One region of the Nitrincola sp. genome, then DNA from elsewhere that is predicted to be linked to it. Evidence: predicted binding sites of a transcription regulator. Region 1 holds the regulator's gene; each other region holds the start of a gene.
What was found. Region 1 encodes sigma-54, which starts transcription at its own class of promoters, with help from an activator protein. Its sites were predicted from a motif close to TGGCACNNNNNTTGCTNT; they were not measured.
Positions count from the first base shown of each region.

Region 2: the regulator sigma-54 is predicted to act here: its motif matches at 2,032-2,049, upstream of glnL (nitrogen regulation protein NR(II)).
Region 3: the regulator sigma-54 is predicted to act here: its motif matches at 2,454-2,471, upstream of ureA (urease subunit gamma).
Region 4: the regulator sigma-54 is predicted to act here: its motif matches at 2,303-2,320, upstream of ACN0R1_RS12990 (DUF2126 domain-containing protein).

Region 1 is NZ_JBLXDN010000001.1:332,851-337,985, forward strand. It holds gene lptC (LPS export ABC transporter periplasmic protein LptC) at 1-484, shown strand, start outside; gene lptA (lipopolysaccharide transport periplasmic protein LptA) at 471-983, shown strand; gene lptB (LPS export ABC transporter ATP-binding protein) at 986-1,714, shown strand; gene ACN0R1_RS01545 (RNA polymerase factor sigma-54) at 1,754-3,259, shown strand; gene hpf (ribosome hibernation promoting factor) at 3,308-3,598, shown strand; gene ACN0R1_RS01555 (PTS sugar transporter subunit IIA) at 3,620-4,084, shown strand; gene rapZ (RNase adapter RapZ) at 4,088-4,945, shown strand; gene ACN0R1_RS01565 (HPr family phosphocarrier protein) at 4,957-5,135, shown strand, end outside.
Region 2 is NZ_JBLXDN010000016.1:54,442-59,576, reverse strand. It holds gene typA (translational GTPase TypA) at 1-38, opposite strand, end outside; gene glnA (glutamate--ammonia ligase) at 431-1,837, shown strand; gene glnL (nitrogen regulation protein NR(II)) at 2,073-3,146, shown strand; gene glnG (nitrogen regulation protein NR(I)) at 3,130-4,557, shown strand; gene ACN0R1_RS12935 (hypothetical protein) at 4,636-4,812, opposite strand; gene ACN0R1_RS12930 (ammonium transporter) at 4,861-5,135, opposite strand, start outside.
Region 3 is NZ_JBLXDN010000017.1:46,342-51,476, forward strand. It holds gene ACN0R1_RS13280 (3-hydroxybenzoate 6-monooxygenase) at 1-615, opposite strand, end outside; gene maiA (maleylacetoacetate isomerase) at 664-1,305, opposite strand; gene ACN0R1_RS13290 (LysR substrate-binding domain-containing protein) at 1,423-2,340, shown strand; gene ureA (urease subunit gamma) at 2,551-2,853, shown strand; gene ACN0R1_RS13300 (urease subunit beta) at 2,864-3,169, shown strand; gene ureC (urease subunit alpha) at 3,188-4,891, shown strand; gene ureE (urease accessory protein UreE) at 4,921-5,135, shown strand, end outside.
Region 4 is NZ_JBLXDN010000016.1:65,548-70,682, forward strand. It holds gene ACN0R1_RS12980 (alpha-E domain-containing protein) at 1-579, opposite strand, end outside; gene ACN0R1_RS12985 (circularly permuted type 2 ATP-grasp protein) at 583-2,040, opposite strand; gene ACN0R1_RS12990 (DUF2126 domain-containing protein) at 2,371-5,135, shown strand, end outside.

The DNA.
Region 1 (5,135 bases):
TCCTGGTGAAACCGTTTCAGGTGACCCGGATAATCCAGATCGAGTGGACTTTTTTATCCGCGATGCGTACATCAGTGTATTCGATGAAAACGGACAACTCTCACGCATCGTCCAGTCACCCCATTTGCAGCATTTCCCGGCACCGGAGCTGATCACACTGAACAGCCCATTGATTACACTGCCTCGCGATGGACGTGGCGATACACAGATTTCGTCCGACCTCGGCAGCATGCCAGACGATGAAAGCAAGATTGAACTTGCAGGAAACGTCAGGGTTATTGATAATTCGGCTGCAGAAACACCTTGGGTACTGACGACATCAGTCATGACATTACTGCCACCGGATGATTATGCCGAAACCGATGCTCCCGTTCAGATTCAACAGGGAACCAACCGTACCGATGCTATCGGCATGCAGGCGTGGCTAAAAGAACACCGTATAGACCTGCTGTCTGACGTAAGAGGATATTATGCGACATACTAAAATGTTAATGCTGTGCCTGATCACAGCACTACTGATACTGAGTCAGACTGCTTACGCCCTGCCTGAAGACCAGGAGCAGCCAATCTATGTCTCAGCCGATCACGCCAGCATGAACGAACTCACTGGCGTCGCTGTGTATACCGGATCAGTTGAAATACGTCAGGGCACCATGCTGATGCTGGGTTCACGTGTCGAAATGCACCGTGATAATGCCGGTAGTATTTCCAGAATTTTATCGACTGGCTCCCCTGCTGAGTTTCATCAGCAAGCCAGTGCCAACCAGCCTACAACCAAGGCCTATGGATTACGTATGGATTACCAGGTACCCACTCAGACGGTAACCATTACTGAAAACGCTCGCGTTATGCAGGACGCCGACGAGTTCACCGGAGATCGCATCGTCTATGACATGGATAAATCTGTCGTGGATGCATTCAGAAGCGAGTCTCAGGATGGCCAGCGCGTGCAAATGATCATTCAACCGAAAGGCAACCAGTAGCCATGACCACCACTCTGGAAGCCCTGCATCTGGCCAAGTCCTATAAAGGACGTGATGTTGTTCGCGACGTTTCCCTGAAAATCAGCCAGGGCGAAATTGTGGGTCTGCTGGGTCCAAATGGTGCGGGTAAAACGACCTGCTTCTATATGATCGTGGGACTGGTAAATGCCGACAAGGGCAATATTCGTCTTGCACAGCAGGATATCACCCAATTGCCTATGCACAGCCGCGCCAAAAAAGGCATCGGCTATCTGCCACAGGAAGCTTCGGTGTTCAGAAAGCTGAGTGTCAGCGACAATCTGATGGCCATTCTGGAAACCCGTAAGGAGTTATCCAAATCAGACCGCACCCAGTTACTGGAAGAGCTGCTACAGGAATTCCATATTACCCATCTACGCAACAGCCCAGGTATGGCACTGTCTGGGGGGGAGCGTCGGCGCGTGGAGATAGCCCGTGCATTGGCCACGGAACCACGCTTCATTCTGCTGGATGAACCCTTTGCGGGTGTTGATCCGATATCAGTAAATGATATTAAACAGACCATACGGCATCTTCAGGAACGTAATATAGGTATACTGATAACTGATCACAATGTGCGCGAGACCCTCGACATTTGTGAACGTGCCTACATCGTCAGTGAAGGCGCCATCCTTGCAGATGGCAGTCCATCTGACATAATGGGCAACAAGCAGGTTCGCAGCGCCTATCTCGGCGACCAGTTCCGGCTTTAGTCACCATCCCTGCCTCTGAATAAGTGATCTTAACGGCATATGAAGCAAGCGTTACATCTCAAGATTGGCCAACATCTCACGATGACGCCACAGCTGCAACAAGCCATCCGCCTGCTGCAGCTGTCAACACTGGATCTACAACAGGAGATCCAGCAGGCGCTGGACAGCAACCCGTTGCTGGAAGTCAGTGATGATGAATCTGACACGACCGAAGCGCTCGTGGATCAAACCTATGAAGATAAAGAAACCGCTGCACTAAACAGCAATAGCGAAACGTCAGACAATTCAAACGAAGACACTGGGGCAGATACTGACTGGAATGAATCCATTCCCGATGACTTGCCCACTGACAGCAACTGGGAAGACACCTTCCAAAGCCAAGGCCCAGGCTCAGGCTCTGCTGCCGAAGGCGACTGGCCTAATCAAGACAATGATACCCGAGAAGACACCCTCCAGGATCATCTGATCTGGCAGTTGAACCTGACCCCCATGAGTGAACAGGACTATATGGTGGCAGAGGCCATTATCGACGCCACGGATGCGGATGGCTACCTGCGTAGCGACCTTGCCGAGCTACTGGAACAGTTCCAGGCACAACAGCCGGAACTGTTCATGGAAGCCGATGAAGATGAAATTCTGGCGGTACTCCACCGGGTTCAGCAATTTGATCCACCGGGGGTAGCCGCCCGAGATCTGAGTGAATGCCTGTGTATACAGATCAGGCAACTGCCAGAAACGATCGAATGGCGTGAGCAAGCAATTCGCCTTTGCCGGGAATTTTTACCCCTGCTAGGCAGCCATGATTACAAAACACTGATGCGCAAAATGCGTCTGAATGACGTTGAACTGGATAATGTCATCAACCTGATCCGCTCGTTAAACCCCAAACCCGGCGCATTGATCAGCTCCACTCAATCTGAATATGTCATACCCGATGTCATGGTGCGTAAAATCCAGGATGAGTGGATCGTATCCCTTAATCCAGATATCGCTCCTAAACTGCGGATCAATTCACAGTATGCGGATTTGATCCGACGTGCTGACAGCAGTGCCGACAATACCTACTTGAAAAATCACCTGCAGGAAGCGCGCTGGTTTTTGAAAAGTTTGCTGAGCCGCAATGACACGCTACTAAAGGTGGCAACCGAGATTGTCGAGCGACAGCGCGACTTTCTCGACACAGGTGATGAAGCCATGAAACCCATGGTGTTGCATGATATCGCTGAAGCGGTATCCATGCATGAATCCACCATTTCCCGTGTTACCACACAAAAATTCATTCATACCCCCAGAGGTATTTTTGAGCTTAAATATTTCTTTTCCAGTCAGGTTAATACGGCCGATGGAGAAGGTGCTTCATCCACAGCGATTCGAGCGCTGATCAAAAAGTTGATTTCTGCTGAAAATACAGCCAAACCCCTCAGCGATAACAAGATCGCACAACTGCTGAAAGAGCAGGGAATCAACGTAGCAAGACGTACCGTCGCAAAATATCGTGAGGCGTTAAGCATTCCGCCTTCTAATGAGCGCAAGCGTCTGCTTTAATTAACTATAGAGTACGACCTCATCGTACCGGCACTAAGGAGAGATACCATGCAGATCAATATAACCGGTCATCACGTAGAACTGACAGATGCATTAAATGAGTACGTTCGCAGTAAATTCGTGCGTCTTGAGCGTCATTTCGACAATATTACCAACGTACAGGTGACCCTGAGTGTTGAGAAGCAGCGCCAGAAAGCTGAAGCTGACTTACATGTAGCTGGAGGTGAAATATTTGCACAAGCCGAACAGGATGACATGTATGCTGCAATAGATGCCATGATCGACAAATTGGATCGTCAGGTCATTAAGCACAAGGAAAAAATGAAATCTCATAAATAACCACTAACTATTGACTATCACATGCCTATATCCGAACTACTGACTGAATCCCTGACACTCTGTCATATCGATGCCGTCAGTAAAAAACGTGTTTTAGAAATTGCCAGTGAAACACTGGCTGCCGAAATAGATGAACTGGAAGCTGAAGATGTCTTCAGCGCCCTGCTCAATCGTGAACGCCTCGGCAGTACAGGCATCGGCGACGGTGTGGCGATCCCACACTGTCGTCTGGCTGGCTGTAATAGAGCTCTCGCACTTTTAATCACCTTGAAAGAACCTATTGATTTTGATGCGATAGACAACCGTCCTGTCGACCTTCTCTGCTGCCTATTGGTCCCTGAAGATGCGGCTACAGAGCATTTACAAACACTCGCTGGTCTAGCCGAGCTCTTCAGTCAGTCAGAGATACGTGAAGCACTGCGAGGTGCTACTGATGCCGTCACGCTGTTCAGTCGTTTTATGAACGCTGCCGGGCAAGGAAGCTAAGCTGTGAAGCTGGTCATTTTGAGTGGTCGATCCGGTTCAGGTAAAACTACGGCGCTGCAAGCACTTGAAGATGCTGGTTTTTATTGCATTGACAATCTTCCAGCCATGCTATTACCTGAGCTGATCAAGCAAATGACCGAGGCCACAGGAAATCCTTCCAGGATAGCTGTCAGCATTGACGCCCGAAACCTGACCAGCAACCTGGAACGTTTTCCAGCGTTACTTGAACAGCTCAAACAGTTCAATGACCTGAGTTGTGAAGTAATCTACCTGGACGCATCGGAATCGACGCTGCTGAAACGTTTCAGTGCAACCCGACGCAAGCATCCGCTCACGGATACGCATTCTGGATTACATGAAGCGATCGAATACGAACGGGTTTTACTCGAACCCATCGCCACCCTGGCAGACATGCGGATTGATACTACACGGCTGACGCTGTATGAGTTACGTGATCGTATTAAACTGCGAATTACCAACAGGCGAGAACAATCGCTATCGCTGCTGTTTGAGTCTTTTGGCTTTAAACACGGTGTACCACTGGACGCTGACTTTACCTTTGATGTGCGCACACTACCCAATCCTCACTGGGTACCAGAATTGCGCCCACTGACCGGACTGGACAAAGAGGTACGTGAGTTTCTGCAGCAATCTACCGATGTGGATGAGATGATAGCGGATATCTCTCACTTTCTGGAACGCTGGTTACCACGTATTCGCCAGGATAACCGTAGTTACCTGACAATCTGTATCGGCTGTACCGGTGGCCAACATCGCTCGGTCTATCTGGCAGAATACCTTGCTAACCATTTCAGCCTGTCGATGGACAGTGTCCATGTCCGTCACCGCGAACTGACCTGATTGAGAAAAGCATGATTGAATCCCCCATCACTATCATTAATAAACTTGGTTTACATGCGCGAGCGGCGGCTAAACTCAGCACCCTGGCCAGTGGTTTTTCCAGCCAGATTCAAGTTGAAAAAAGCGGCCGTTGCGTCGACTGCAAAAGCATTATGGCGGTAATGATGCTGGCCGCCAGCAAAGGCACTGA
Region 2 (5,135 bases), on a different contig from region 1:
TGCGCGATGATGGCAATGTTTCTGAGGTCTTCGATCACAGGTGTGTTCCAGGTTTCTTTGTAAAGCGCAGCATTATACGCCAGTAACGCCGAACAATCGATGAAAGTTTGTGCAGTGTTTATTTTCAAAATGGTGCACTGCGATAGCGCAAGATTTCACGCTTTGGCGTAGTATTAACAAGTCAGTGCACACTATCAGAACTCCAATTGCCTTTGCGCACCAATATCGTGCCTTTTGATGTTAATGAGCACCATATTAGTGCAAAAAGATGTTTTGTGGATGGGGCGTTTTCACCGCTCCCGCCGTAAATAGTGGCTCTGACGAAATGGCACAAGGATTGCTTTAGAATTATCAAGCAGTCGTGCCGGATAGAACTCCGGCGGATCCGGCTTTCGGCAAATTCATCTAGATCAAAAGGTAGGAGAGTCCTATGTCAGAGAATACTCTGAATCTGATTAAAGAACACAATGCGAAATGGGTTGATATGCGCTTTACTGATTTTAAAGGTAAAGAACAGCACGTAACCATCCCTGTTTCTGATATGGGTGATTCCTTCTTCGAAGAAGGTAAGATGTTTGATGGCTCCTCTATCTCCGGATGGAAGGGTATTAATGAATCTGACATGATTCTGATGCCGGATGATTCTGCATCCGTACTGGATCCTTTTACTGAAGCACCGACTATTATTGTGCGTTGTAACATAGTCGAGCCAGCCACGGGTCAGGGCTATGACCGTGATCCTCGCTCTGTCGCGCTGCGTGCAGAACAGTATCTGGCATCTACCGGTATTGCTGATACAGCGATGCTTGGCCCAGAGCCTGAATTCTTCGTGTTTGATGAAGTTAACTGGCATGCCGATATCGGTGGCTGTGGCTATACTATCAGCTCTGAAGAAGCCTCTTGGGCATCCAGCCATAAGATTGAAGGTGGTAACACCGGTCACCGTCCACGCGTGAAAGGCGGTTACTTCCCAGTACCCCCAATCGACTCTCTGCATGATCTGCGTGCAGCGATGTGTGATGCTATGGAAGCTATGGGTCTGACCATCGAAGTTCACCACCATGAAGTGGCTACAGCGGGTCAGTGCGAAATCGGCGTGCGTGGTAACACTCTGGTTAAAAAAGCCGACGAAGTTCAGATCCTGAAGTACTGCGTACACAATGTTGCGCACGCTTATGGCAAAACCGCTACCTTCATGCCTAAGCCGCTGGTAGGTGATAATGGTTCAGGTATGCACGTTCACCTGTCTATGAACAAAGATGGCAAGAACATCTTCGCGGGTGACGGCTACGGTGGTTTGAGTGAAACGGCGCTTTACTACATCGGCGGTATCATCAAACACGCTAAAGCGTTGAATGCACTGTGTAATCCATCAACTAACTCCTACAAGCGTTTGGTTCCTGGATTCGAAGCACCGGTTATGTTGGCTTACTCAGCACGTAACCGCTCTGCCTCTTTGCGTATTCCTTATACCACTACACCTAAGGCACGTCGTGTGGAAGCTCGCTTCCCTGATCCAGCTGCCAACCCTTACTTGTGCTTTGCAGCCTTGTTGATGGCGGGTATCGACGGTATTCAGAACAAGATCCACCCTGGTGATCCTGCAGATAAAGATCTGTATGACCTGCCACCAGAAGAAGCCAAGCTGATCCCAACTGTGGTATCCAGCTTGACTGAAGCCCTGGATAACCTGGAAGCTGATCATGAGTTCCTGACTAAAGGTGGCGTGTTCTCTAAAGATATGCTGGATGCCTACATCAAGCTGAAACGTGCCGAAGTTGAGCGCGTTAACATGACAACACACCCTGTTGAGTTTGACCTTTACTACTCTGTTTAAGACTAGCAAGGTTTAACCCAGCTAAAAAAGCCTCCTGACGGAGGCTTTTTTTATGCGCTCTCTTAACGCAAATCTCTGTACTAATAAATAGCAAGCGCACAGAATTGGTGCGTTAAGTATAAGCTGTATAAGGCTAATATGGATGAGAAACCCGTATCCACTGCACTTATTTGGATCGTGAAGGGGCATTTAAGTGGCACCTTTCTTGCTATAACAATGCAAGAGGAGATGTTAAATGGCAATAAAATCGATTCATCAGCAGATACTGGATAACCTGACAACCTCAGTGATTCTGCTAGATAATCAGTTATTTATAACCTATATGAACCCAGCGGCAGAAATGCTGTTGCAGGCATCCATACGCCGCTTAAAAGGTAAGGCTGTGTATGAGTGGCTGGTGTTCAGCGAGGAAGATCTGGAGTTGATGCGTGATGCCTTAACATCGTTGCATCCATACAGTAAACGCGAAGCGCGTCTGATGAACGCAATGGGCCAAGAGTTATTAATCGACTACAGTGTTAATTTATCACCCACGTTGGGATTGCTTTTAGAAGTTCAGGCAAGAGACCGTTTGTTGCGTATTGAGCGTGAAGAGGAGCTGTTATCTCGACATGCAACAGCGCGTTCATTGGTCAGAGGTCTTGCGCATGAAATTAAAAATCCCTTAGGTGGCATTCGCGGTGCGGCACAGTTGCTCGAACGTGAGTTGACGGATGTCGAGCTGCATGATTATACCCGTGTGATCATTGATGAGGCGGATCGCTTGCGCAACCTGGTGGATCGTTTATTAGGCCCACATAAGTTGCCCCATCTGGAAATGGTTAATATTCATGCCATTCTGGAGCGCGTCTGTCACTTGGTCAGAGCTGAATCTGAAGAGAAAATCAGTTTGACGCGGGATTATGACCCGAGCATTCCAGAGTTTTCTGGGGACAAAGAGCAACTGATTCAGGCCATTCTGAATATTGTCCGTAACGCCATGCAAGCGCTGCATGAATCGGCTACTGAAAATCCATCCATTACCATTAAAACTCGGGCGTTGCGTCAGATGACGCTGGGTACTGAAAGACACCGACTGGTGTGTTCGATTGAAATAATTGATAACGGTCCGGGCATTCCTGAAGAGCTGGCTTCGACGATCTTTTACCCGATGGTTACTGGGCGTGCGGAAGGTTCCGGCCTGGGCTTGTCCATTGCTCAAGCTATCATCAATCGACACCGTGGATTGATAGAGTGCACCACCGAGCCGGGTCAGACACGATTTCACTTACTAATACCACTGGAGCAGAATCATGAATACAAGCGGTAATGTCTGGGTGGTTGATGATGACCGTTCGATACGCTGGGTGCTGGATAAGGCCTTAAGTTCCGCGGGTCTGAAGACCGCTATTTTTGAAAGTGCAGATCAGTTGCTGAAAAAGCTTTCGCTGGAACAGCCGGATGCCATTATCAGTGATATCCGTATGCCGGGAATGGATGGATTGGAAATGCTGGAGCGTATCCATGTTGACTATCCGGATCTGCCCATTATTATCATGACCGCGCATTCCGATCTGGATAGTGCCGTAGCGTCATACCGTGGCGGCGCATTTGAATACCTGCCTAAACCCTTCGATGTGGATGATGCCGTTGCGCTGGTTGCGAGAGCTGTAGAGCACGCGCATGAACGGCGTGAAAAATCACCTGATCTCATCGAAGCCGATACTGCCGAGATCATTGGTGAAGCGCCGGCTATGCAGGAAGTGTTTCGTGCCATCGGTCGCCTGTCGCAATCCAATATAACCGTGTTGATCAATGGCGACTCAGGCACGGGCAAAGAATTGGTGGCACATGCACTGCATCGGCACAGTCCACGGGTGGCGCATCCGTTTATTCCTCTCAATATGGCGGCCATTCCCAAGGATTTGATTGAGTCTGAGTTGTTTGGCCATGAAAAAGGCGCTTTTACAGGTGCTGCTGCCGCTCGTCGGGGGCGCTTTGAGCAGGCGGATGGCGGTACCTTGTTTCTGGATGAAATCGGCGACATGCCGGCTGATACACAAACGCGGTTGCTGCGCGTGTTGGCCGATGGTGAGTTTTATCGTGTAGGTGGTCACACCCCGGTGAAGGTGGATGTGCGCATTATTGCGGCGACCCATCAGAACTTGGAAACCCTGGTGCAGGAGGGACGCTTTCGCGAAGATTTATTCCACCGTCTGAATGTCATCCGTATTCATATTCCCAGATTGTCACAGCGGCGTGAAGATATTCCCAGATTGGCCCGTTATTTTCTGGCGCGTTCTGCTGAAGAGCTGAGTGTGGAGCCGAAAACCCTCAAGTTGGATACAGAAGAGTTTATTTGCGATCTACCCTGGCCGGGCAATGTCAGGCAATTGGAGAATACCTGCCGCTGGTTGACAGTAATGGCTTCAGGTCGGGAGGTGTTGATCTCCGATTTACCCCCAGAGCTACTTGATCGACCAGAAATCAGTCAACCTGTTGGCGGCAGTTGGGATCAGTTGTTACGTAGCTGGGCTGATCAACAGTTGAGTCGTGGTCGCAAATCCATTCTCAATGAAGCCTTGCCAATGTTCGAGCAGGCAATGATAGAGATCGCGCTGAAGCATACCGCAGGGCGTAAGCGGGATGCGGCGGAGTTGTTAGGCTGGGGGCGTAATACCCTTACCCGTAAGATCAAAGAACTAGGTATGGAAGCCGATGAGGATGATGACGAAAGTTGACCGCTGATATGAGCTGTCATAACGATTTCATCCTAGGCACTGGCAGCTCTATTAACGGAGCTGCCAGTGAATCGACTATCAGCGATTTTTCAAAGGATCCATCGGGCTGCTGAAACTGTGTTTCTCGTGTATTGCACTAGCGACCACCACGAGTGTCACCGCTGCGGCAACGCCAAGTGTTATCAGGCCCAGTATCACGGGTTTGTCAAAGAAGGTAAATACGGCGCTGGCGCCTTCAAATGTAGTTAAACTCATGATTGATTTCCTAAATAGATGTTATAGGTTAATGCTGTCTGATTTGGTTTAAGCAAGTTTGTTTTCCATCGCTATAGACGCGGTTGAGTGGCTGTTCTCGAAACGGCTAACGGGGGCTTGCCCATGCATCGCTGCCCATTCGGGATAGGCTTGTGCAGGTACTTCGGTCAGATCAAGTCCGCGCTCTTCGGCCTGTGCGGGAACGCGCAACATACCAACCTGCTTTAGCAAGTAAGAGAGCAGGTAGCCTGGAATGAATCCGAGTGAAGCCATCACAATTGCGCCCACCAGTTGACCGGTAAAGCTGATATCGGCCATACCTT
Region 3 (5,135 bases), on a different contig from region 1:
GGCATTGGCATGCATATCTTCAGGAATTTCAGAGGCATCAACGACGGCGCGGTAGACAACATGGCCCGTGACTCGCGCCTCATCACCGATCAGGGTTTCACGTACGACAGAACGCACACCATCGGCACCCAACAAAGCATCAGCGGTAAATTGATTACCCTGGGTATCCGTCACCACCACACCTGAGTCGGTTGTTTCATAACGTCCAATACGGGTCGACGTGCGGAACTTAATCAACGGATGTTTTTCAACCGCCTCAAGGATCGAAAGGTGAATATCAGCACGGTGGATAACACCATAAGGGTTACCAAAGCGTTCCCGAAACGCAGGGCCGACATCGATGCGACCAATTTCTTTGGCATCTACCGCATCCATCATAGTCATATGGTCGGTAAATACAGAGCGATTACGGGCCGCTTCACCGACACCTAAAGCGTCTAGCGCAGCATAGGCATTCGGGCCCAACTGGATTCCTGCACCTATTTCTGCAATCTGTTCAGCCTGCTCAAGCAGTTCAACTTCGATGCCCTGAGACGTCAACGCCATCGCTGCAGCCAGACCACCGATACCGCCTCCGACAACAATGACTTTTTGTTTTTTTGCAGTTGAGTTCATTGTTAACCTCTTATTGTTAAATGTTTGATAACACCGGATGGTGAAGGGTTAGCCAATAAAGTCCGGTTGTGATTTTGGCGCCGCCTGTTGAAAAGCCGGCTGCTGCTGGCAGTGGTTGTACACAGCCAACACCCTTGGATAGGCACTGAGGTCACAGCCCATTCTCTCGGCATTGGCAACCTGAGGTACCAGGCAGCAATCCGCCAGGCTCGGGGCATTACCAAAGCAATAATCGCCTGATCCGTAGCGTTGCAAAAGTGTTTCTACCGCCGTAAATCCCTCATTGATCCAATGTGTGTACCACTGGGATTTTTGCTGGTCGTTCACGCCAAAGTTCTTACTCAAATAGCCCAGTACACGCAGGTTATTGACGGGATGCATATCGCAGGCAATAGCTGCCGACAATTCCATTACGCGTGCCTTTTCCACTTTATCCTTAGGTAACAAAGGGGACTGTGGGTAGCGCTCATCCAGATACTGAATGATCGCTAACGACTGGCTGAAGCGATTGCCATCTTCATCAATAAAATAAGGCACACCCTTTGACGGGTTCAATTCACGATAGCTGTCTGATGATTGTTCACCGACACGTATGTTGACTCCGGTATAACGATACTCAACCCCTTTGAGTGCCAGCGCGATACGGACACGGTAGGAGGTGGAGCTGTTAAAAAAACTGTAGAGTTGTATCATTTTTCGCTCCTGCGCTTTTATCTGCACTTTGCATATGGCGCATTATTGACTAATCTACCCATATCGAATAATGATATTATTCCATACTGATATATTATTTTAGGTATACCAATAATGAGCTGGACTCGCCGTTTACGTATTCACCATCTGCAGTTGCTGATTAGCTTGTCTGAAACCGGCAGCCTCAGTGAGACAGCCAAACAGCTGTTCACCACGCAGCCTGGGCTTTCTAAATGGCTAAAGGAGCTGGAAGACGATATAGGTGCTGAACTGTTTGACCGGCACTCACGTGGCTTGCAGCCAACAGCAATGGGTCGCTTACTGATTGCACATGCTGAGCGAGTCATCAATGAGATGGATCGTGCAGAAATCAATCTTGCATCCCTCAAAGAAGGTAGTTCCAGAACCCTGGCAATAGGCACATCACCCGCTACAGCACCCACCTTTGTGCCAGCAGCGATCATTCAGTTTATAGAAAAGCATCCGGAATCCCGTATTGAAATCCAGGAAGGCACAATGAATATCCTGCTGGAAAAGCTGGAAACGGGTAAACTTGACCTCGTTGTAGGGCGAATGGATAACTATCAACCACGCTCAACCCTGTTCAGTGAAATGCTCTATAAAGAATCACTCAGTATCGTTGCACGAATTGATCATCCACTGGCTGGAAAACCCGCCCTAAGCTGGGCAGATCTCTATAACTATGACTGGATAGTCTGGCCAAGTGGTACACCCATTCGTAGCAAGCTGGACATTTCCTTAACTACGGCTGGACAAAAACCGCCCCCTTATCGTATCGAATCCACCTCCCAGGTCGGTAACCTGTGGTTACTGCAGTTCAGTGATATGTTATCGATAGTCTCTGAGCGTGTAGCCAGGCATTTCCATGAGCGTGGTCTGATTACAGCACTGGATATAGAGTTACAAGGTGAACAAGGCTCTGTGGGTATGTGCTGGCGTGATGAGGTGCCGCTCGACGATGCCATGTCTGACCTGCTTGCCTGTTTTCGTCAAGCCGTGAAGCAGGTCTGATACGCACCATACTTGCGCATAAAACCATCTTGCGCACCAAATAAATACACGCCCACGCACGGCAACCGGGCAAAGCCCTCAGAAACACCTCCCAACTGCGGTTCTCTTCACCGTGGCACACTCTTTGCAAAACCCAGACAAAACAAGTCAAACACTTGCATTTATTGGCGCCAACGAGTTAGACGCCACTCCAACAAGAGAGTGCTGATTATGGAACTGTCACCCCGCGAAAAAGATAAGCTTTTACTGTTTACCGCCGCGCTGGTCGCCGAGCGACGTAAAGAACGCGGTGTAAAGCTCAACTACCCCGAGTCTGTTGCCTATATCAGTGCCGCCATTATGGAAGGTGCACGGGATGGGCGTACTGTCGCTGAACTGATGGACTTCGGTCGAACCCTGCTAACCAGTGATGACGTAATGGATGGCATTCCCGATATGCTGCCAGAAGTGCAGATTGAAGCAACCTTTCCGGATGGCACCAAGCTGGTCACCATTCACGACCCCATCGTTTAAAGGAGATGACATGATTCCTGGAGAAATGAAAGTTGCTGAAGGTGATATTGAGCTAAATGCGGGCCGCGAGACGCGCAAGGTAAGCGTAGCTAATACAGGTGATCGACCTGTTCAAATTGGCTCACACTATCACTTTTATGAAGCCAATAACGCCTTGGTATTTGATCGCGAAAGTACACGTGGTTTTCGACTCAATATCGCCGCTGGCACAGCGGTTCGTTTTGAGCCGGGACAGAGCCGTACCGTGGAACTGGTGGCTTATGCCGGTCAGCGAAGAGTGTTCGGCTTTCAGGGTAAAATCCAGGGCGATCTATAACCAAGTCAGGAGCAGCACATGGCAACGATTTCACGACAGGCCTACGCCGAAATGTTTGGTCCCACCAAGGGGGACCGCCTACGCCTGGCCGATACCGAACTCTGGCTGGAAGTTGAAGACGACCTGACGATCTACGGTGATGAAGTTAAGTTTGGTGGCGGCAAGGTGATCCGTGATGGTATGGGTCAGGCTCAGTGTCCCAGCGCCAAAACCGCTGATCTGGTGATTACCAATGCACTGATAGTCGATCACTGGGGCATTATTAAAGCCGATGTGGGTATTAAAGAAGGTCGTATTCTGCATATCGGTAAAGCTGGCAACCCTGACACTCAGCCCGGGGTGGATATCGTCATTGGTCCAGGCACTGAGGTCATTGCCGGCGAAGGTCAGATTCTCACCGCCGGTGGTATCGACGCACATATTCATTTTATTTGCCCGCAACAGATCGAAGAAGCGCTCTGCTCCGGTGTTACCACCATGCTCGGTGGTGGAACCGGTCCTGCTACCGGCACCAATGCCACAACATGCACACCCGGCCCCTGGAATATTCATCGCATGCTCGAAGCAGCCGATGAATTTCCGATGAACCTCGGGTTTATGGGCAAGGGTAATGCCAGCTTACCGGAAGGGTTGCGTGAGCAGATTCTGGCCGGTGCCATGGGGCTTAAACTGCATGAAGACTGGGGTACCACACCTGCAGCCATAGACTGCTGCCTTAGCGTGGCTGATGAAATGGATATTCAGGTCGCCATTCATACCGACACCCTGAATGAATCCGGTTTTGTTGAGTCGACCCTCGCCGCGATCAACGGTCGGGTGATTCACACCTATCACACCGAAGGGGCCGGGGGTGGCCATGCGCCCGATATCATCAAGGCCTGTGGCGAAAGCAATGTACTGCCCTCCTCTACCAACCCCACCCGTCCTTATACGGTGAATACCGTAGACGAGCATCTGGATATGCTGATGGTCTGCCACCATCTGGATCCCTCCATTGCTGAAGATGTTGCCTTTGCTGAATCTCGCATCCGTCGTGAAACCATCGCTTCTGAAGATATCCTGCATGATCTGGGCGCTTTTTCGATGATCTCCTCCGATTCTCAAGCCATGGGCCGAGTCGGTGAAGTGATTATGCGCACCTGGCAAACTGCCCACAAAATGAGAGTGCAACGTGGGGCACTGCCTGAAGATACTGGCGAAAACGACAACTTCCGCATTAAGCGCTATATCGCTAAATACACCATCAACCCGGCTATCACCCATGGCATCAGCCATGAAGTCGGCTCGATTGAGGCGGGTAAACTCGCCGATCTGGTGCTGTGGAGACCTGCCTTTTTCGGCACCAAACCCAGCCTGATCCTCAAAGGCGGCTTTATCGCCATGGCCCCGATGGGTGATCCCAATGCCTCCATCCCGACACCGCAGCCTGTGCATTACCGGCCTATGTTTGGTAGCTACGGCAAAACCTGCCAGCAGACCTCCATGCTGTTTCTGTCCAAAGCGGCCATTGGCGCTGGGGTGCCTCAGCAGCTGGGGCTGAAAAGCCTGATAGGTGAAGTGCGCGATTGCCGAACCGCCACCAAGGACAAGATGATTCACAACAGCTATCAGCCGGTGATCAGTGTCGACCCACAAACCTATGAGGTATTGGCTGACGGGCAACTGCTAACCTGTGAGCCCGCCACGGAGCTACCGATGGCACAGCGCTATTTCCTTTTTTAATTGCACCACAGCAACTCAACGGACAGAACATGATTCGACTCACTGAAAAACTGGATAGCCCGCAACCGACTGATGTCAGCCTGAGCCTGAGCATCGATCAGCGTATCCGCAGCCGCCTCAAGGTGCAGCTGGATGATGGCCGTGATGCCGGACTGTTTCTGCCACGCGGTCTGATTCTGCGAGGTGGAGACTGCTTACGTAGCGAATGTGGGCTCATAGTGCTAGTGAAAGCCTCACCAGAAAC
Region 4 (5,135 bases), on a different contig from region 1:
CGGGGTAAAGTCATCCGAATTGCGCGGCAACAGATTAGCTGAACGCACATCGATTATTCTTGTTGTCATATCGGCGCGTTCGATCTGCCGACCCAACATCAGAAAAGTGCGTGTCTGCGTATAGCTGAGCGTTCCCGCGATCATGCCATTGACTGCTTCACAGCTGCGAATGACACGGTTCAAGAAGGTATCACGATTACGCGAAGTGATGCCGGACTCTACCTGACTACTGATCGTTAAATACAGTTGATTTACTTCCTCCCAGATACGTCGAGGCATTACATCCCGCGTAGTTCTGAGGTTTTCACGCGCCGCAGCCAGCGATGAAATAATTGACCCACTGTAGCGGCGATCACCACACAAAAAGCTCAATACACTGGCTTCATCCTGCTCCGAATAATACTTTTCAAATATGTCTTCACTGCCAGTAATGGTCACCAACGTAGCCCAGCCCAGACGGGTGGCGCGGGGGAAATCCAACAACAAATGGCTATTAACACTGATCAGACGCGCCGTATCCTCTGCACGCTCAAGGTAACGGGCTAACCAATACACATTTTCTGCAACTCTAGATAACATGGCTTAACCCTCTCTCACATCAACAACCCAGGTGTCTTTACTGCCACCCCCCTGCGACGAATTCACCACCAGCGACCCTTTGGTCATAGCAACACGGGTCAATCCACCCATGGTCACATAAGTCGAATCACCGCCAGACAGGATAAAGGGACGCAAATCGATATGACGGGGTTCCATGGCATTCCCGCAGAGTGTCGGTGCCGTTGACAGTTTTAAGGTGGGTTGCGCCATGTAGTTACGCGGATCAGCCTTGATCAATTCGGCAAAGGCTTTGCGTTCACGTTTGCTGGCATGTGGACCGATCAGCATGCCATAACCTCCCGACTCATTGGCGGGTTTCACCACCAGTTTATCCAGATTATTAAGGACATATTCCCGGTCTTTTTCAATCATGCACAGATAACTGGGCACGTTAGGCAATAAGGGTTCCTGATCCAGATAATAACGAATAATTTGTGGCACGAAGGCATACACAATTTTATCATCAGCCACACCAGCACCCGGCGCATTGGCCAGGGCCACCTTGCCAGCCCGCCAGGCCCGCATCAGCCCGGGCACACCTAAGGTGGATTCAGGATTGAAAACCTCTGGATCGAGGAACATATCATCGATGCGGCGGTATATAACATCCACCTGCTGCAGGCCATCAACCGTTTTCATGTAAACATAGTCATCATCACTGACCAGCAGATCGGAACCCTCGACCAGCTCGACCCCCATCTGCTGTGCCAGGTAGGAGTGCTCATAGTAGGCCGAGTTGTAGATGCCAGGTGTCAAAATCACTATCTGCGGCTCATCACCGGGGCGCGGCGACATAGCCGCCAGCATATCAAACAGCTGATCGGTATAATCATCTACCGGCTGGATACGCCCAGTGGCAAACATTTCAGGTAATACCCGTTTAATAACGTTGCGGTTTTCCAGCATGTAAGACACGCCAGAAGGCACCCGCAGGTTGTCTTCCAGAACATAGAGCGTACCGTCGCTGTCTCGGACCAGATCTGAGCCACAGATATGTGCCCAGACATTATGCGGTGGCGAAATACCCACACACTGGGGTCTGAAATTCACTGACTGAGCCAATACTTCGGCCGGGAGAACACCATCCTTTATAATGCGCTGATCATGGTAAAGATCATGAATAAACAAGTTCAGTGCCTCTACCCGCTGACGCAGACCAGCAGCCGTTTTCTCCCATTCTGTGCGGGGAATAATGCGTGGCACCGGATCAAAAGGCCAGGCGCGGTCTATCATGCTGCCTTCGGTATACACCGTAAAGGTGATACCCATGGTTTGTATGGCCACATCAACGGCATGCCGGTGCTCTGTCAATTCTGCCGATGCTAGCTTCTCAAAGTAATCACACAACATGCGTGCTTCGGCTCTAGGCTGTCCAGGCGCCGCAATCAACTCATCGTAAAAATCTTTGCACGCATAATCTTGCCAGTTCACTTTCGTCATAGCGTGTTATCCATTGTTGTCATCATACCGATAGAGTTTTATTTGCAATTGCTGTACCAGCTCAGTGGTATCAGGCCCTATACTCTGAAGTGAATAGATCCAGCTAAGCCGCCATGCACTTAAAAGGCGCCAATTGCACTTAAATAGTGCACAAAATGCAACCAAATGGAGCGTTTGCCATGCTTGGTTTCCGCATACCAGCCTCAGCCTAAGCCTGATTGTCTCTTAGGTATAGCTTATTAATGACCAGGTAGGTTATATCTGGCATATCTGTTGCTGATGAACCATCATAGATTCTGAAAGCCTATCTTTTCAGCAGGGTAAGAGATCATGACGATTCGCGTTGCACTGAAGCACACCACCCGATATGACTTTGATAAACCGGTGCACCTATCACCACACTTGATCAGGCTGCGCCCTGCGCCTCATTGCCGCACACCGATCGACGCCTATTCACTCAAGGTGTCTGGTGGTGAGTATTTTATTAACTGGCAACAGGACCCCTTCGGCAACCATTCAGCCAGACTGGTTTTTCCAGAAAAAATCCGCCGCCTTCAAGTGGATATAGAACTGATTGCGCCCATGACAGTGATCAATCCGTTCGATTTTTTTCTGGAAGATTACGCCGATTTATTTCCCTTCAGCTACCCTGAAGAACTGTGTAAAGAGCTTAGCCCTTACTTAGAGATTACCGAATCAGGCCCTTTGTTAACCCAATGGGTCAAACAGACTTCAACCGAACCTGCCGCTGTCGTGGATTTTCTGGTCGGATTAAATCAGAAGCTGGCAGCAGATATTGAATACACCATCCGTTTGGAACCAGGCGTACAAACGGCTGAAGAAACCTTGCAGAAGGCGCTGGGATCCTGCCGTGATTCAGCTTGGCTGATGGTCCAGATTTTACGCCACCTCGGACTCGCCGCTCGTTTTGTTTCCGGCTATTTAATTCAGTTGAAAGCCGACCTCAAAGCACTGGATGGCCCATCAGGAACTGACACCGACTTTACCGACCTGCATGCCTGGACCGAAGTGTACATCCCAGGTGCTGGATGGATAGGCCTTGATCCAACGTCTGGCATGTTGGCTGGGGAAGGGCATATTCCTCTGGCCGCCACCCCCTCTCCTTCCAGCGCAGCACCCATCACCGGCACATCGGAACCCTGCAAGGTGACCTTTGACTTTGCCATGGAAGTCACCCGTATCCATGAAGATCCACGTGTTACCAAACCCTACACGGATGATCAGTGGCAAGCGATAGACCAACTAGGCGAACGTGTTGACCAGATACTGGAACAGGAAGATTTGCGCCTAACTATGGGCGGCGAGCCCACCTTTGTCTCTATCGATGATATGGATGCAGAGGAGTGGACCATTGCCGCACAAGGGCCGAATAAACGCCGCTTAGCTGAAATTTTGTTGCAGCGATTACGGCCCCACTTTGCTCCCAACGGCCTAATCCACTATCAGCAAGGCAAGTGGTACCCTGGTGAGTCACTTCCGCGCTGGGCCCTGGCCTGTTATTGGCGTCGGGATGGCAAGCCCATATGGAAGGAAGATCGCTGGCTGGCCGACATCCACAAAAATTATCGTCTGGATGCTCAGGATGCCCGTCAATTCGCCACAGCCCTGACAACACGTCTCGGGCTGAAGCCGCAGCATTTGATCCCCTGCTATGAGGATGCCTACTATTATCTGTGGCTGGAACGTAAACAGCCTGTGGACATTGATCTCAGTAAAGAAGATCTAAAGAGTGATGAAAACCGCCGTCGACTAGCCACCCTGCTTGAGCAAGGCGTGGATAAAATCACTGGCTTCACCCTGCCCCTTGGACGTGATCTTAAACAGAACCGCTGGCGTTCAGGAGACTGGCCGGTCCGACGTCGACAACTTTATCTGATTCCTGGGGATTCTCCGATGGGCTATCGTCTGCCGTTGAGCGAGCTGCCATTGGCCGGACAGGAAGAACAGCACCACCCAGCCTCTTTATTTGAGGTCAAGCCACCATTACCGGATCTACATGGTGAAATTGCCAGCCGCTACAGTGCCTGGCTGCACCAGGAGCCCACCCTGGAGCGCCCTGAGGCACAGTTACGCCAAGAGCAGCACCCTGATGCTGACGAGAGCAGAATCATCCATACAGCCCTCTGTGTTGAGCCTCGTGAAGGCAAATTATTTGTGTTTATGCCGCCACTGGCGGAGTTGGAACACTATTTGGAACTACTGGTACAGATAGAACATACTGCCGCTGAACTGGAGCTGCCTGTCTGCCTGGAAGGCTATCCACCACCAGCTGACCCGCGTATTGAAAAATTCATGATCACACCGGATCCAGGTGTGATCGAAGTGAATATCATGCCTTCCCGCACTTGGCGTGAACTGGTCAACTCCACCCACCGACTTTACGAAGAGGCCCGCCTGGCCCGTCTGGGTACTGAAAAGTTCATGTTGGATGGACGCCATACCGGAACAGGCGGCGGTAACCATGTCACCCTGGGTGGTGCCACACCAGCCGATTCTCCCTTCTTGCGACGTCCGGCTCTGCTGACAAGCATGATTACTTACTGGCAGCACCACCCAAGTCTGTCCTTCCTGTTTGCTGGCATGTTTCTGGGGCCTACCAGCCAGGCACCCAGAATTGATGAAGCACGCCATGAAGCCCTCTATGAGCTGGAAATTGCCTTTCAGCAAATGCCGCCGGGTGAGGTGCCTCAACCCTGGATAGTTGACCGTTTACTTCGTAATCTGCTCACGGATATCACCGGCAACACCCACCGCGCTGAATTCTGCATCGACAAGCTCTATTCACCTGACAGCCCGACCGGCCGTCTCGGGCTACTGGAGTTACGTGGTTTTGAAATGCCACCGCATGCACGCATGAGTCTGATGCAGCAATTGTTGATCCGGGCACTCGTAGCACGTTTTACCCGTGACCCCTACCGCAAAAAATTAGTGCGCTGGGGAACCGAGCTGCATGATCGCTGGATGTTGCCACACCACCTCTGGACCGACCTGCTGGATGTTCTGGATGATCTACGCAATCACGGATTTGATTTTAATCCTGAATGGTTTGCCGCCTTCCTGGAGTTTCGTTTCCC